Regions from separate parts of the Brenneria roseae subsp. americana genome, predicted to be linked through region 1. Evidence: predicted binding sites of a transcription regulator. Region 1 holds the regulator's gene; each other region holds the start of a gene.
What was found. The regulator LexA, encoded in region 1, represses DNA repair genes until DNA is damaged. The targets are predictions, from matches to a motif close to TNCTGTATGTACATACAGNA.

Region 1 (3,888 bases):
CACAATGCCAGCAGTTGTAAGCCGCTGACGCGCATGCAACTGTGGCTGGATGCTTGCCCAACGCGAGAAAACGATGCGCTACAGCGCTTATCGCTGAACAAAACCGGCCATCGTTTATTGGCCTCACCAGAGGGCGAGCAAGGCAGTTTGCAACTCCGCCAACAAGTGTGGATCCATCATCTGGAATGGCAAGAAAATGAGCAACAGACCATTATGCTGCAAGGCAATCGGGCTTATTTGCAGTTGATTCATGGCTCCATGAGCATCCATGAACAGTCAGGCCCCCAGGTGCTGCACTGTGGTGACGGTGCGTTTATCCAACATGAATCGGCGTTGACTCTAACGGCTGAAACATCACTGCGGGCCTTGTTAATCGACCTGGTTGCCTGACACACGCCGTCTTCGCTAACGCACCTGATAAGCCGGCGTCACTGGCTCGGTGTTTTTCTCCAGCCGTGATAAGATATGCACTTCGTTTCTCTATCCGTCAGGGTGATATGGCAATGGATTCAACCACACAGGACAAATTACTTGCCCAGGCTGAACAGATTTGTCAGCAGCGCGGCGTTCGTCTGACGCCACAGCGACTGGAAGTGTTACGTCTGATGGCGCAACAGTCTGGTGCCATCAGCGCCTACGATCTGCTCGATCTCTTACGGATATCAGAACCGCAGGCTAAACCGCCGACAGTTTATCGTGCTCTTGATTTCTTACTGGAGCAGGGTTTTATTCATCGGGTCGAGTCAAACAACAGCTACGTGCTCTGTCACCATATTGAGGATCATAGTCACACCTCCGCACTCTTTATCTGCGACCGATGCAGTCAGGTTACCGAACGTCAGACTGAAGGGGTGGAAGAAACACTCCGTAATTTGGCGCAACAGGCGGGTTTTACTTTGCGCCACAGCGTGATTGAAGCGCATGGGCTATGTGAAAGCTGTCAGGAAGTCGCGACATGTAAACAAACGGATCATTGCGATCACGACCACAGCATACCGATCAAAAAGCGTTAGCCCTCACGATTACTCGCAAGGGCTAATTCAGCAGACACCTCCCTGTGTATCTGGCGCATCCGCGTAGACCCGCGGTATCGTTCCTTGTTATGCCAGTTTATCCTGACTCAGCCAGCAAGATTGCCATGCCGCCAGGGATGATGGTTTTCCTTACCAGAAGTATTTGTTACGACTTTCCCAGTCTTTTACTTCTTTCTCGGCAGCTTCCTGCTCGTAACCATAGCGTTCCTGGATCTTGCCAACCAATTGGTCACGTTTACCTTCGATAATCTTCAAATCATCGTCAGTCAGTTTACCCCACTGTTCTTTCGCTTTACCTTTAAGCTGTTTCCAGTTACCGCTGGTTTGGTCCTTATTCATAGTAATCTCCATAACTTAGGTTAAAATGGCATAAGTAAATAGTTACTTATACCCATATCGTTAATTTCAGCATTCATCATCAAATAAGATAAAAATGCTTATCTTGAAAATAATTATAGTAAATAATTCTGGTTATTTTATGTAAACCAGACCCTAAGTCTGAATAAATGATTTTTATAATGATGAAATAATTTAAAAACCACATAAAAACAGGAAGTAACGCATATATTTATTTACTCCCATCAAATGTAAATAAATATATCAACGGTATAACCCAAAAAGATCGGAGCACCGCGTCGGCAGGCAAGGTATCAAGGAGTGATGAATGAGGGGATAAACAACATCGCCCCGGAACGGGGCGATGCATGAATCAATGTCGGGACGGCAAACCTATCGCCTGGCGTAGGGTGCCTAAAGTCAGCTCCAGTCACCGTTACGAATTACGCCAACGGCCAGACCTTCGATAGAGAAACTCTGCTCGCGCAGATCGACGACGATAGGAGAAAACTCTTCGTTTTCAGCCAGCAACTGAACCGTATTCCCTTGTTTTTTTAGTCGTTTTACCGTCACCTCATCTTCAATACGGGCAACGACGACCTGACCGTTATGCACATCCTGCGTTTTATGTACGGCCAGCAGATCACCATCCATAATACCGATATCTTTCATCGACATGCCGTTTACCCGCAGTAAGAAATCCGCTCTGGGTTTGAACATGCCGGGATCGACCTGATAATGACATTCAATATGCTCTTGCGCCAGAAGCGGCTCACCCGCAGCAACACGGCCAATCAACGGAATGCCAGCCTCTTCTTCCATCAGCAACCGAATACCACGAGATGCGCCAGATACGATTTCAATCACCCCCTTGCGCGCTAATGCTTTCAAATGCTCTTCAGCGGCATTAGGCGAACGAAATCCCAGTTGTTGGGCAATTTCTGCACGCGTAGGCGGCATACCGGTCTGCGCAATATGATCGCGGATCAGGTCATAAACCTGTTGCTGTCTGGCTGTTAATACTTTCATTCCGCCCCCTGGTTGTTTATACAGTCTTGCTGTGAGTATATACAGGTCATACCCAATTGGGAACCGGGATGTGAGTAAACCTCGGTTTTTTATTAATTTCTGCCAACCTTCATGCAAAATGCCGCCACAGAATACTGCCCCAGACGACAGCCGCGAGCAGAATAGCCACAAAAACGGCAGCCGATCCGATGTCCTTCGCCCGGCCGGATAATTCATGATGCTCAGTGCCCACGCGATCCACGACGGCTTCAATCGCACTGTTCACCAGTTCAAAAAGCATGATCAACACGACCGCTCCGATAAGCAACAGCGTCTCGACCAGCGTGACGGGCAGCAGACAGGCGATAACCACCCCGACGATCGTCAGCACCGTTTCCTGACGAAAAGCCGCTTCGTGCCGCCATGCCTGTTTCAGTCCCTTAAGGGAATAGCCGGTTGCTTTGATAATCCGGGTCATTCCCGTTGCTTTATTCATTTATCCTCCGTTTTTTATAAAAATAGCTTATAAGAGATCGCCCGCATTTTAACACTTAACCGTTGTCTCATAACCACAGATCTCCAGCGCAGTTTCTGGTATCCTTGCGACGCATTGCTAACAAGAGGCTTCAAGTTGTTATGTCAGGTTGGCGTAAAATTTACTATAAATTATTGAGTTTCCCACTCGGGCTGTTAGTGAAAAGTAAAGTCATACCCATAGATCCCGTGACTGAGCTGGGTTTAGACCCGTCACGCCCTATCCTCTATGTGTTGCCTTACAATTCTCAGGCAGATTTAATGACACTGCGGACAAAATGTCAGACGCTTGGTTTGCCTGATCCCCTGCTGCCCGTGGACATTGGCGGAGTGGAACTGCCCAGTCATGTCTTTATCAATGACGGTCCCCGTCTTTTCCGATACTACGTTCCAAAACAGAAATCGGTAAAACTGTTTCACGACTATCTGGATTTGCACCGCGCCAATCCCGATCTGGATGTGCAAATGGTGCCGGTTTCCGTCATGTTTGGTCGTTCGCCCGGCCGTGAAGGACAAAATCAGGCTACCCCGCATTTGCGGTTGCTGAACGGTATCGAGAAATTCTTTGCCGTACTGTGGCTGGGCCGCGACAGCTTTGTCCGTTTTTCCAGCCCGGTGTCATTACGTTACATGGCAACCGAGCACGGTACTGACAAAACCATCGCCCACAAGCTGGCGCGGGTCGCCCGCATGCACTTCTCCCGTCAGCGATTGGCGGCGGTAGGGCCGCGTCTGCCGGTACGTCAGGAGCTGTTTAATAAGCTGCTTGATTCCAAGGCGATCAAAAAGGCCGTAGATGACGAAGCGCGCAGCAAAAAAATCTCCCATGAGAAAGCACAGCAAAACGCGATTGCCCTGATGGAGGAAATTGCCGCCGACTTCTCTTATGAAGCGGTTCGTCTGTCGGATCGTGTATTAAGCTGGACGTGGAACCGCCTCTATCAGGGCATCAACGTCCACAACGCCGAGCGCGTAC
Region 2 (3,888 bases), on a different contig from region 1:
GATAGAGAACGCGCCAGATCCCGGGACAAATTGGAGATTCGCGCCGCTTTCACGCCTGGCGCCAGATCCAGCTCATACCGGGTAATCACCGGCCCAGGATGATGATCGACAACATCAGCTTTTACCCGGAAATCCGCCAACCGGGCCTCAATCAAGCGAGCGGTTTGCTCAAGCGCGAAATTGTCTACCGGCGCTTCGCTGACTGGCGGAGGCGTCAATAAATCCAACGTCGGCAACGGGGTTGTCGGTTTTTGCAACGGTTGATCGTTACGCATCAGGAAAGGATGAATCAGGCTATCCATGATGGACTGGCGAGCAGTCGTTGGTTCTTCCTGTGGCTCATCCGTAGCTGGATATGACTCCGCACTGTCGCCGGCCACAGCATTATCATCCTCGACGGATGGCTCACCCACCTGCGGTTGGACTGAAGGCGTGAATAACGGCTCACTCGGCGTATCGTCAACCAGATCCGCATACGGCGAGAATCCGAATTCACGACGCTCGGTCGATAACGCCGCCAGCACACGCTCATCCAATACCGGCTCTTGACGCTGAGCGGCATGCCCTTCATCGATGTCCTTGTTATCCGCCTCCTGCGCATAGGATGAACGTTCATCTACAGCATGCGCGTCTGCATGACCATAGCGGCTCTGCTGCCGAGCAGAGAAATCGTTAGCCAATTGAGCCTGTAGCAAGGCGTCTTCATCCTCTTCCCGCTGGGTATAATCTTCACCATAACGTTGACGCTGCTGTTCGATATATTGCTGCTGCAATGCTGCTTCCTGCAAAGCGATATCGTCCTGCTCATCCGCTCCCCCGAGGTCGGCCTGTTTAACGTCTTCCAGTTCATGCCGGGGGTGAGCCTGCTTCGCCTGCTCTTCCGCCAATCGCTGTGACGGCAATTTGATGCCGTAGGAGGCCAGTTCACGACGAGTCGGAATACGTACCGGATTCGGACGGGGCAGTTCCGGACCGTCACCTTGCTTCACCTGCGGATTGTCATCATCACCGCCCGTTGCGGTGAAAGCAGGCATAAAGGTATTGTTTGCCTTATATGCGGCACTTCCTGCCGCCACAACGGCTTCGGCTTGTGCCAGGTTCGGCCTCTGTTCGGCAGGCGGTATTGCCAATGGCTGAGTGATCGGCGGTACATCCTTACTACCGTACGGCGCATACGCATCGGCACGGCCATGATGCTCCTCCGCAGAAGAAGGCAATTCAAACGAATACAACGGCGGATTCATCGAAGGATCGGTGTCAATCTTTTGCGGTGACGCGAATTGTTGATCCGCTGGTTGCCCCGGCGTCATTGCCGCTGGCTCAACAGATGCCTGAGGCGCTGAAACCGGCGTGTCAGCATTCAAATCCGCAACGGTGATGTCGGACTCATTATTCTGCGTGGATGCAGCCGTCAGCGTTTCAGCAACAGAAGGGGCAGAAAAAAGCACATCATCATCGGACGGAGAATCAGCCTGTTCGACCGATTCTGTCGCTGGCGAAGATTCAGGAACATCATCGTCATCACGGCGCGAACGGTTAGACATAAAGGTCAAACATCCCAGCACGCCCGCACCTATTTTTTCCGCAATCGTCAGCCATGACCAGCCGGTAAACAGCGTCAGCCCGGCGGCCCAGACACACAAAAGAATCAAGGTCGCGCCCATACTGTTAAAACGGGGAACCATGGAGCTACTCAGCAAGCTTCCCAATACGCCGCCGGAAGCAAAATAGTAAAGATCGTCAACGTTCAGCGCGGCCAAACCGCAAGACGTAAGAATCAGCGCCAATGTACCAATCAGGCGCAGGGAAAAAGTAAAGTAATCGACGGAATTCTGGTTATCGCGCTGACGGAACGCCGCCCAGCACAGGCATAACATGATCGGCGGAATGGCATAAGCCAACACACCAAAAATAAAAAACAGGGTATCAGCCATCCAGGCACCCGCCACCCCGCCAAGATTGTGTATGGGCTCATGCCATGCAGTCTGTGACCAACTGGGATCGGAAGGGCTGAAGCTGAGTAAGGCGACACCAAGATAAACGGCAAAAAGCGCCACTACGATCAAAATCGCTTCAAGCAAACGTCGGGTACCGCTGAGTTTTTTCAGGGTAATATCTTTATCTTCTGTATATTCCTGGCTCAAGCGTCTCTCCAGGGGCCTGTAAAGGTTTATGACAAAGCGCCGAGAAAACCCCGGCGCTGGAACTGTATAAATTCACAGGAGTGTAGCTGAATTTATCGGGTTTTGCACCCATGCATTTATCGTGTCTTAATGACCAACCGATTGCTCTGTTTAACTTCTTCCATCACCACATAGGTACGCGTATCGTTCACTCCCGGCAGACGCAGCAGCGTCTCACCCAACAGTTTACGATAAGCGGACATATCCGGCACACGTGTTTTCAGCAGATAGTCAAAGTCGCCGGAGACCAGATGGCACTCCTGAATTTCCTCCAGCCTTTGCACTGCCGAATTGAATTGTTCAAACACATCCGGCGCACCGCGGTTTAGCGTTATTTCAACGAACACCAGCAGCGAAGCATCCAGATAATGTGGGTTCAGCAGCGCTGTATAGCCGTTAATAAACCCTTGTCTTTCCAGGCGGCGCACGCGCTCCAGGCAAGGTGTCGGCGACAATCCTACCCGTTTGGAAAGCTCGACATTGGAAATGCGTCCATCTTTTTGTAATTCGTTCAGGATGTTACGATCAATACGATCGAGATCTTTTCCTGGTCGTTTTTTAGTGTCTACCATTATTATTGTCTCTCTTCACTTTTCCCTGCACCTGCTACACTCCGACAGATTTCAATGTATCAGAGCCGCCCTAAAGAAGACCCGCTGTCTATTTTGTATATCAAAAGTCATTATCTTTCTGCACTTGCCCGTCATCGCTCTGTCTGTTTAGTCAATATCAGAACCGACAAGAACGATGTTTCCATGGCGCAAAGACCAGCCGGACAGCACATGAATGAAAAGCCGAGCTTTTAACTGTTCACATACAAAAAATTTCCTCTTACCCAGATGTTTTCGCAAAAGCCCAGCCGATTGTCAAAGCAAAACAACTAAAATCAGAAGAAAGTGCCAGATTAAATAAGATAAAACGCGCTTAAGACCTACTTTCAATCATTTTACTTATGAATGTGGTTGTTCTATCAGCATATTGTGCCCCAATAGCTATCAGCGATTAAACAAATAGCTAACAATTTTTCCTCATACTTTTTTTACTCCGGTAATTTCCTTACAATCACTGCCATTGTCCGTCATCGTGAAATGAGGAACTCATGAGTACCGTTAAACACCACAAGCTATTGATTCTGGGTTCAGGCCCGGCTGGATACACTGCCGCGGTTTATGCTGCACGGGCTAATCTCAACCCGGTATTGATCACCGGTATGGAAAAAGGCGGTCAGTTGACGACCACGACCGAAGTGGAGAACTGGCCCGGTGACGCAGACGATTTGACCGGTCCGCTGCTGATGGAGCGTATGCACGCCCACGCTGAAAAATTCAATACCGAGATTGTGTTCGATCACATCCAGCGCGTTGATTTGCAAACGCGTCCGTTCCGTTTATTCGGCGATAGCGACGAGTACACCTGTGATGCGCTGATTATCGCAACGGGTGCATCAGCACGCTATTTAGGTCTTCCTTCCGAAGAGGCGTTCAAAGGCAAAGGCGTTTCCGCCTGCGCGACGTGTGACGGATTCTTCTACCGTGGCCAGAAAGTGGCGGTTGTTGGCGGAGGGAACACGGCCGTTGAGGAAGCGCTCTATTTATCCAACATTGCGGCAGAAGTGCATGTGGTCCACCGCCGCGACAGTTTCCGTTCAGAAAAAATCCTGATTGACCGACTGATGGATAAAGTAAAAAACGGCAATATCGTTCTT
Region 3 (3,888 bases), on a different contig from region 1:
CTTCGACAGACATTGAGAAGAACATCGCAAAGTAAATGTAGCCTTTCGGTACATGAATATCGAAGCTTTCCAGAATCAGCGTGAAGCCTACCAGGATCAGGAATGACAGCGCCAGCATTTTGACGGACGGATGACGTTCGACAAACTCTCCGATGGTGCGGGCGGAAAACATCATCACGCCAACCGCGATAACCACGGCGGCCATCATAATAAACAGGTGATCGGAAAGCCCTACCGCCGTGATCACGGAATCCAGGCTGAAAATAATATCCAGCAGCATGATTTGCACGATCGCGCCAAAGAAAGAGTGTACCTGTGATGCGTGTTCCTCTGAGCTCCCTTCCACGGTTTCATGGATTTCTTTGCTCGATTTCCAGATCAGGAACAGGCCGCCGAAAAACAGGATCAGATCACGGGTAGAAATATCATTACCCAGCACGGTAAATAAAGGATTGGTCAGGCGGATCACCCAGGCAATCGAAGCCAGCAGTCCCAGACGCATGAGCATGGCGCCCATGAGGCCGATCCGGCGGGCTTTATTTTGCTGAGCTTTAGGAAGTTTGGAGACAACCAACGACAGGAAAATAATGTTGTCGATGCCAAGAACGATTTCCAGAATAGTTAGCGTTCCCAGCGCCAACCAGGCATTCGGATCAACAATCCAATCAAACATTGTATCAATACACCTTAAACGAAACGTAAACGATATTATACGCCGCTACATGAGTGAACGGGCAAGTGAAAGTGTGGTTGGCGGTACTCTTCATCTTTTTTCAGACATACAGAGGTGCGGGTTTCCCGGTTTATTTCCCCATAAACGCAGGATCGTTTTCCGATGTCACGCAGTGACGGGCAGGGATAGCCCGTCATAAAAAATGGCGCGCCAGCAGCGGCGTGGTAAACGTTTTCTTCAGATAGAACCCACGGGGTAGCGTCATGATGGGTTGCCCGAATTCACCGATTGCTTCCGTCAGGACGCGACTGTTGGCGGCCTTGGGACGCAACTGTAGCACTTCCCCATGACGCGCCGTGATGCTTTCAACTTTTCCGAGCACAATCAAGTCCATTAATTCTTCCCAGTCGCGGCGCAGTTGCTCTTCCTCTTCTTCGCTTGGGCTCCAGATGAGCGGCGTACCAATTCGTCGTTCACCTAACGGAATCGGCCGTGAACCTTCAACCGGAATCCACAGCACACGCGCCAGCTTGTGCCGAACGTGGCTGCTTTCCCAGGTGACGCCGCTATTGCCGGTCAGCGGCGCGACGCAGACAAATGTGGTTTCCAGCGGCCGCCCCTGTTCATCAACAGGAATGGTTTTCAGCTCAATACCGATATCGGGGAAATCCTGCTCGGGTTTACTGCCCGCGGTGGCTCCCAGAAAACGTTCCAGCAGAATGCCAATCCAGCCTTTATCACGCTTCAGGTTTGCCGGCAGCGGCAGTTGCGCAATGCCGGCCAGCTCAGCCAGATTGTAGCCCGCAAGCGATTGGGCTCGCTGTAGTAATTCCTGTTCATTATGTGGTGGCGCAGTAAGAACCGACGGTGAATTCATGGCATGTCTAACCTGATATTTTCCGCTCAAAAAAAACGCAGCGGGTGAAAAACATTAACGCACAGTCTGCGAGACGGCTGAAGAATTCAATAATAGCATGATTCATAGTGCTTTTTTTTAGTGTGAAAACGAGAGGAGGATCCGGTTTTTTCAAACTGTGCACTTGTAGAAACCAACAATGAACAGGATCTTACACTAGGTTATCCACAGATTTCTTGGATAACCTGCATAAAGATGGATTACTGGTTTGATTTACAGCCTTGACGTCGGCGCTTTTTGCTGTTTTTGCTTATTTATTGTCTGATGCCGCCATTGCCTCTGTGGATAAAATCGACATAGAACGATCTTTCGCCAGCACGGCGTTGATCATCATTCGATCAGGATCCTTTGCGGTGATTTTGCTGTGAAAAATAGGCTTAATTTTATGAAAAAAAAGCAGTATTTTTTAAGTCTGTCAGCAATTTTTTATCTGCAAAAAATAAGTTTTACTCACTTTTTCATGGGTTCTGCACAAAGATGTCCACAGAAATAGTGAATAAACCGGCATTCCTTGACCTCATCTGTTTATAACTTTGATTCGATCTGTGGGTTATCTTCATTTTATTAGAGTGATAACTGCGCTAAGCAGTGGTTTACCGTCTGCCGGGAGTGTGAAACAATCAGGTTATCTTTGCATTTAAAGTTTATCGAGGTAGTCCGGTGATCGATGATGATGGCTACCGCCCGAATGTTGGTATCGTAATTTGTAATCGGCAGGGACAGGTTTTGTGGGCCCGTCGCTACGGTCAACACTCCTGGCAGTTTCCTCAAGGGGGAATAAACCCCGGAGAAAGCGCGGAGCAGGCGATGTACCGTGAGCTGTTTGAGGAAGTGGGTCTGAAGAAAAAAGATGTCCGCGTCCTGGCATCTACCCGCAACTGGTTACGTTATAAGTTACCGAAACGTTTGGTGCGTTGGGATACTAAACCGGTCTGTATCGGCCAAAAACAAAAATGGTTTCTGCTACAGTTGATGTGTAATGAGTCTGATATCAATATGCAAAGCAGTGGCACGCCTGAGTTTGATGGCTGGCGTTGGGTCAGTTACTGGTATCCGGTTCGTCAGGTTGTGTCTTTCAAACGCGATGTTTACCGTCGCGTAATGAAAGAATTTATCAGCCCGGTGATACAACTCCAGGAGAATACGGCGGCACGGACGGCACCACCGTCTGGCTCCCGACGAAAAAGAGGGTAATTCACGCACATTATGCTCACGCGTTTGCGAGAAATTGTCGAAAAAGTAGCCTCAATGGCTCGCCTTAATGATGCGCTGGAAATCCTGGTCAATGAAACCTGTCAGGCAATGGACACGGAGGTCTGTTCGATTTATCTGGCTGACCACGATCGCCAATGCTATTACCTGATGGCAACGCGCGGGTTAAAGAAACCGCGCGGCCACGCGGTCACGTTAGAGTTTGGGCAAGGCGTGGTTGGTCTGGTCGGTCAGCGTGCCGAACCGATTAATCTGGCTGATGCCCGTACTCATCCCAGTTTCAAATTTATTCCCGCCGTAAAAGAGCAACATTTCCGCTCTTTTCTGGGCGTCCCCATTATCCATCGTCGTCAACTGCTGGGCGTGTTGGTCGTCCAGCAGCGTGAACATCGCCAGTTTGACAAGAATGAAGAGTCATTCATGGTCACGCTGGCAACGCAGATGGCGGCCATCCTCTCTTTATCTCAGATTAAGACGCTGTTTGGTCAATACCGTCAGACGCGAATTAACGCGCTGGTAGCCGCGCCCGGTGTGGCGATCGCGCCGGGCTGGCAGGACTGTAGTCAGCCTTCTCTGGATCAGGTTTTCCCCGCGTCAAGCCTGGACCGCGAACGTGAACGTTCCCGACTGACGCAGGCGTTGGAAGACGCTACGGCGGAGTTTCGGCGTTTCAGCAAACGTTTCAGCGCCAGCGCCCAAAAAGAAAGCGCTGCGATTTTCGATTTGTACTCCCACCTGCTGAATGATGCGCGCCTGAAGCGCGAACTGTTTCAGGAAGTGGACGCCGGTAACGCGGCGGAATGGGCGGTCAAACTGGTGATTGAACGTTTTGCGGCCCAGTTTTCCAATTTGCAGGATACCTATCTGCGTGAGCGGGCCGGGGATTTGCGAGCGCTGGGCCAACGATTGTTGTTCCATCTTGATGACAATGCGCAAAGCATCGGGCAGTGGCCCGAGCGTTTCATTCTTGCCGCGGATGAACTGACGGCCACCTTACTGGCGGAGCTCCCTCCGGAACGTCTGGCTGGCGTTGTGGTATACGACGGCGCCGCCAATTCCCATGCCGCGATTCTGGTGCGGGCAATGG
Region 4 (3,888 bases), on a different contig from region 1:
CTGCGCCATTGCCTGGGCGGCGGTCAGCTTTATCTGGCCGGACTGGCGTTTTCGCGGACTGCCTGCGGTTATCAATAAAACGCTGGATGCCAATTGCCGCTATCTCAATGCCATTATGGTGCAGTACCATCAGGGAAAAGATAATAGCCTGACCTACCGTATCGCGCGTCGTGATGCCCATAACTGTGATGCAGAATTAGCCTCGGTTGTGTCCAACATGTCGTCAGAGCCTCACGCGATCAGAAACAAAATGGGCAGCGCCTTTCGCTTTATGTGTCTGAACCACACATTGCTGAGCTATATCTCTACGTTGGGCGCTCATCGGGGGAAAATCACATCCCCGGACATGCTGCAATTACTGGATGATGCCGTTTGCTACGTTGATGACGCATTACATCATTATGAGACAGAAAGCCTGCGTATAAATCAGGGGTTGAATGCCATTGTGAGCCGCATTCAATCCCTGTCCGCAGAACCTGACAGCAAAGAATTATTGGTTCTTCAGCAGGTCGGGTTGCTTATTGAACTATTACCTGAACTTACTCAGTTAAAAAACGACATGATTAAGTTGTAAAATAGTCAGCATGCAAATGCTATTTGTTCAGTGCTTGTTCTCTTTGAAAGAGGATTTGGCATTGCGCTCATACCATTCCAATAGTTCATTGCGTATCCCGATCGGGAGTGCGGCCTGATGGGTGCCACAGATTGCCCCTGCCAGTGCCAATAGCGTATTCACACTGAGATTGGCACTGACCGCACGCAGTCTTAGATAGCTGGTTTTGGCGCCGCACTGCTGTAGTTCATCAATATTCCTGATGCCTACCTTCCATAGCAGGCGTTCAAGATCGTGGTTCAAATTAGGTAAATCCTTTAAACGTCCGCTTCTGCTTTTCGCCGCTTTATCATACTGGGCGCCTGACAGCGATATTCTGGCAAACTGCAACAGTTGCAACTGGTTTTCCCAGAGAGGCTCGTCCACCAGATAGTAATTCAGCGGAATCGGCATTCCACGCTTGGTATAGATGAGAGGCGGCATATTACGATCGTGAAAATAGGCTTCATCTTTTTTACTGGCCCGCAGGTAAAGTTCACCTCCCGACACTACCCCAAAGATTATTTTATTTGCTGCTATGCTGTAGCCACCAAACTGAGAACGGGAAGTTATGTCTCCCAAAGATGCAAAATAACGCTTAGATTGCAAAATCCTTTTTTCGCATAAATGTTTCATTACTGTAATCCTTAGTATTGAATAACCTGTCCCTGTTAAAGTGGAATATCAATAACAGGAACAAGTAATTAATCACAGGGTACATATGGCTTCAAACACAAAATGAGCTTGTTGAATGTTGCATGTGGAATATGCGAAGCGCTTTGAAAAAATCAGGTTGATTTTCACCCACGCAAAAGATACTGTATGTGTATACAGTAACACTATGGGTAGAACTCATTATGCGTACTCAGCCACTCAGCGTTTACAACGCACAGCAATCAACGTTTTCCAATAACTCACGTCCTACCGATTCCTCGGCATCCTGTGGGGGAATTATCAGTGAAATCGTTTATAACGCCGACCAACCAATCGTCACGCATTTGTTACTGCCTCTTTTACGACAGTTAGGCACGCAGTCTCGCTGGCTGTTGTGGCTATCTCCCCAGCAAAAACTTAGCCGTCCCTGGTTACAACAATCGGGATTACCGCTAGATAAAATAGTTCACTTGCATCATATTAGTCCGATGCTGACGGTAGATGCGATGGAAAAAGCATTGCTGACGGGAAATTACAGCGCGGTACTATGCTGGTTAGCAAACGATCTGACAGAAGAAGAAAGGGTCAGATTGCGTCAGGCGGCACAAGCAGGAAACACTTACGGCTTCATCATGCGTCCAGAGATCCCCCATTGTGGGTCCTATAGACTCTTTCCGAGCCTAAAAATTCACTCAACATTGTATCATTAAGTAAATTAAGAATTTTCTCAGTCATTTTCAGAGAAAAATACAGAATTTCCCCGCAGAGCCGTATTTCAAGGGCTCTCACACGGGATTTGGGGCAATAAAAGTCCATATTATCTGTCAAAATCATCTACTATTTGTTAGCAAGTATGAATGAATTGCCCGTTTTTTCATGATACGAATCACATCATACTTGTAACTTTCTCATCACGTTGTAGACTTTAGCTCGCTGGAGTTGCTCTTTTATAACGCCAGTTGACTGGCAGTGAGTCATAAATAAGGGCAAAGTCTCCGATTAAAGGATTTTAACCAAAGGTTTGTTAGCTTACCGAGTTAATAACCGATTTGGATGATAAATGAGGCGTACAAAATGAAAAAAACAGCTATCGCAATTGCAGTGGCACTGGCTGGCTTCGCTACCGTAGCTCAAGCCGCACCGAAAGATGACACCTGGTATGTTGGTGGTAAACTGGGTGTATCTCAATTTCATGATACCGGTTTCTACGGAAACGGCTATGATGGCATCAACAACAACCCGATCAAAAGCAAATTAGGCGCAGGCGCCTTCTTGGGTTACCAAGCTAATCCTTACCTGGGTTTTGAACTGGGCTATGATTGGCTGGGTCGTCTGAAATATGCCGGTTCCTCAACTTCAAACACTGATAGCGCGAGCTTCAAAGCTCAGGGCGTTCAACTGGCTGCTAAATTGAGCTATCCGATATACAACGATCTGGACGTTTATACCCGTCTGGGTGGTATCGTATGGCGTGCTGACAGCCATGCGGCGCAAGGCGGTGTCGATCGTAACAACGATGACACCGGCGTTTCTCCTTTGGCAGCTATCGGTGTTGAATACGCCTTTGATAAAAACTGGGCGGCTCGCGTAGATTACCAATGGATTAACAACATCGGTGATGCAGGTACTGTCGGCGCTCGTCCTGACAACCTGCTGATGAGCGTCGGTCTTTCCTACCGTTTCGGTCAGGATGACTACGTAGCACCAGCTCCGGCTCCGGCACCAGCTCCAGCTCCGGTTGTTGAAACCAAACGTTTCACGCTGAAGTCTGATGTTCTGTTCAACTTCAACAAATCAACGCTGAAAGCAGAAGGCCAGCAATCCCTGGATCAACTGTATTCTCAGCTGAGCTCTCTGGATCCGAAAGATGGTTCTGTTGTCGTTCTGGGCTTCACCGACCGTATCGGCTCCGAACAATACAACCAGGCGCTGTCTGAAAAACGTGCACAGAGCGTTGTTGATTATCTGATCGCCAAAGGTATCCCGGCAGACAAAATCTCTGCTCGCGGTGAAGGTAAATCCAACCCGGTTACCGGTTCTACCTGTGACAACGTGACACCACGTGCTGCGCTGATCGACTGCCTGGCACCGGATCGTCGCGTAGAGATCGAAGTCAGAGGCATCAAAGATGTTGTAACTCAGCCTCAGGCTTAAGTTATTGACGAAAAAAACCTCGCTTCGGCGAGGTTTTTTTATGGCTGGCTATCCTGCCTGCCGGTTCCCTGCGAACTGTCGCAAGCGGCGTTGAAAACTGATGCGAATTACAGGTTATCTTTATTCAGCATCGCCTCAAGCCCTTGCTTTAACGAAGACATCTGACTGGCATATTTTTCTTTATGCTCTGCGTCTTCTATCAGTTGAACTATCGTTTCCGATAGCGTATTCCCACGCCGATGCGCCAGTCCCGCTAACCGCTGCCAGACAAGATATTCCAGATCGATCGATTTCTTACGCGTGTGCTGATGCTCGGCATTGAAATGGCGTTTGCGCCTCGCACGGATCGTCTGCTTCATGCGGTTTTCCAATGCAGGATTCATACATTGTTCAATCCACGCCAACACCTTCACCGGCTGGTTTTCCATTTTCAGCAGCAGGCTCACGGCTTCCTCAGCGGCGCTTTGTTCAAGGAAACGGGTGATATT

Region 2: B4923_RS16850 (DNA translocase FtsK 4TM domain-containing protein) is a predicted target of LexA. The motif match lies at 2,205-2,224, and genes of this name have one in related genera.
Region 3: mutH (DNA mismatch repair endonuclease MutH) is a predicted target of LexA. The motif match lies at 1,791-1,810, and genes of this name have one in related genera.
Region 4: sulA (SOS-induced cell division inhibitor SulA) is a predicted target of LexA. The motif match lies at 1,409-1,428, and genes of this name have one in related genera.

The regions. Positions count from the first base shown of each region.
Region 1 is NZ_QDKJ01000005.1:281,997-285,884, reverse strand. Features, by position in the region: gene B4923_RS08710 (pirin family protein) at 1-390, shown strand, start outside; gene zur (zinc uptake transcriptional repressor Zur) at 504-1,013, shown strand; gene B4923_RS08700 (CsbD family protein) at 1,164-1,373, opposite strand; gene lexA (transcriptional repressor LexA) at 1,791-2,399, opposite strand; gene B4923_RS08690 (diacylglycerol kinase) at 2,509-2,874, opposite strand; gene plsB (glycerol-3-phosphate 1-O-acyltransferase PlsB) at 3,015-3,888, shown strand, end outside.
Region 2 is NZ_QDKJ01000014.1:94,025-97,912, reverse strand. Features, by position in the region: gene B4923_RS16850 (DNA translocase FtsK 4TM domain-containing protein) at 1-2,144, opposite strand, end outside; gene lrp (leucine-responsive transcriptional regulator Lrp) at 2,261-2,755, opposite strand; gene trxB (thioredoxin-disulfide reductase) at 3,283-3,888, shown strand, end outside.
Region 3 is NZ_QDKJ01000002.1:73,667-77,554, forward strand. Features, by position in the region: gene B4923_RS02295 (TerC family protein) at 1-673, opposite strand, end outside; gene mutH (DNA mismatch repair endonuclease MutH) at 867-1,550, opposite strand; gene rppH (RNA pyrophosphohydrolase) at 2,250-2,783, shown strand; gene ptsP (phosphoenolpyruvate--protein phosphotransferase) at 2,796-3,888, shown strand, end outside.
Region 4 is NZ_QDKJ01000003.1:199,523-203,410, forward strand. Features, by position in the region: gene yccS (YccS family putative transporter) at 1-574, shown strand, start outside; gene B4923_RS04880 (TfoX/Sxy family DNA transformation protein) at 602-1,228, opposite strand; gene sulA (SOS-induced cell division inhibitor SulA) at 1,450-1,956, shown strand; gene ompA (porin OmpA) at 2,321-3,400, shown strand; gene matP (macrodomain Ter protein MatP) at 3,508-3,888, opposite strand, start outside.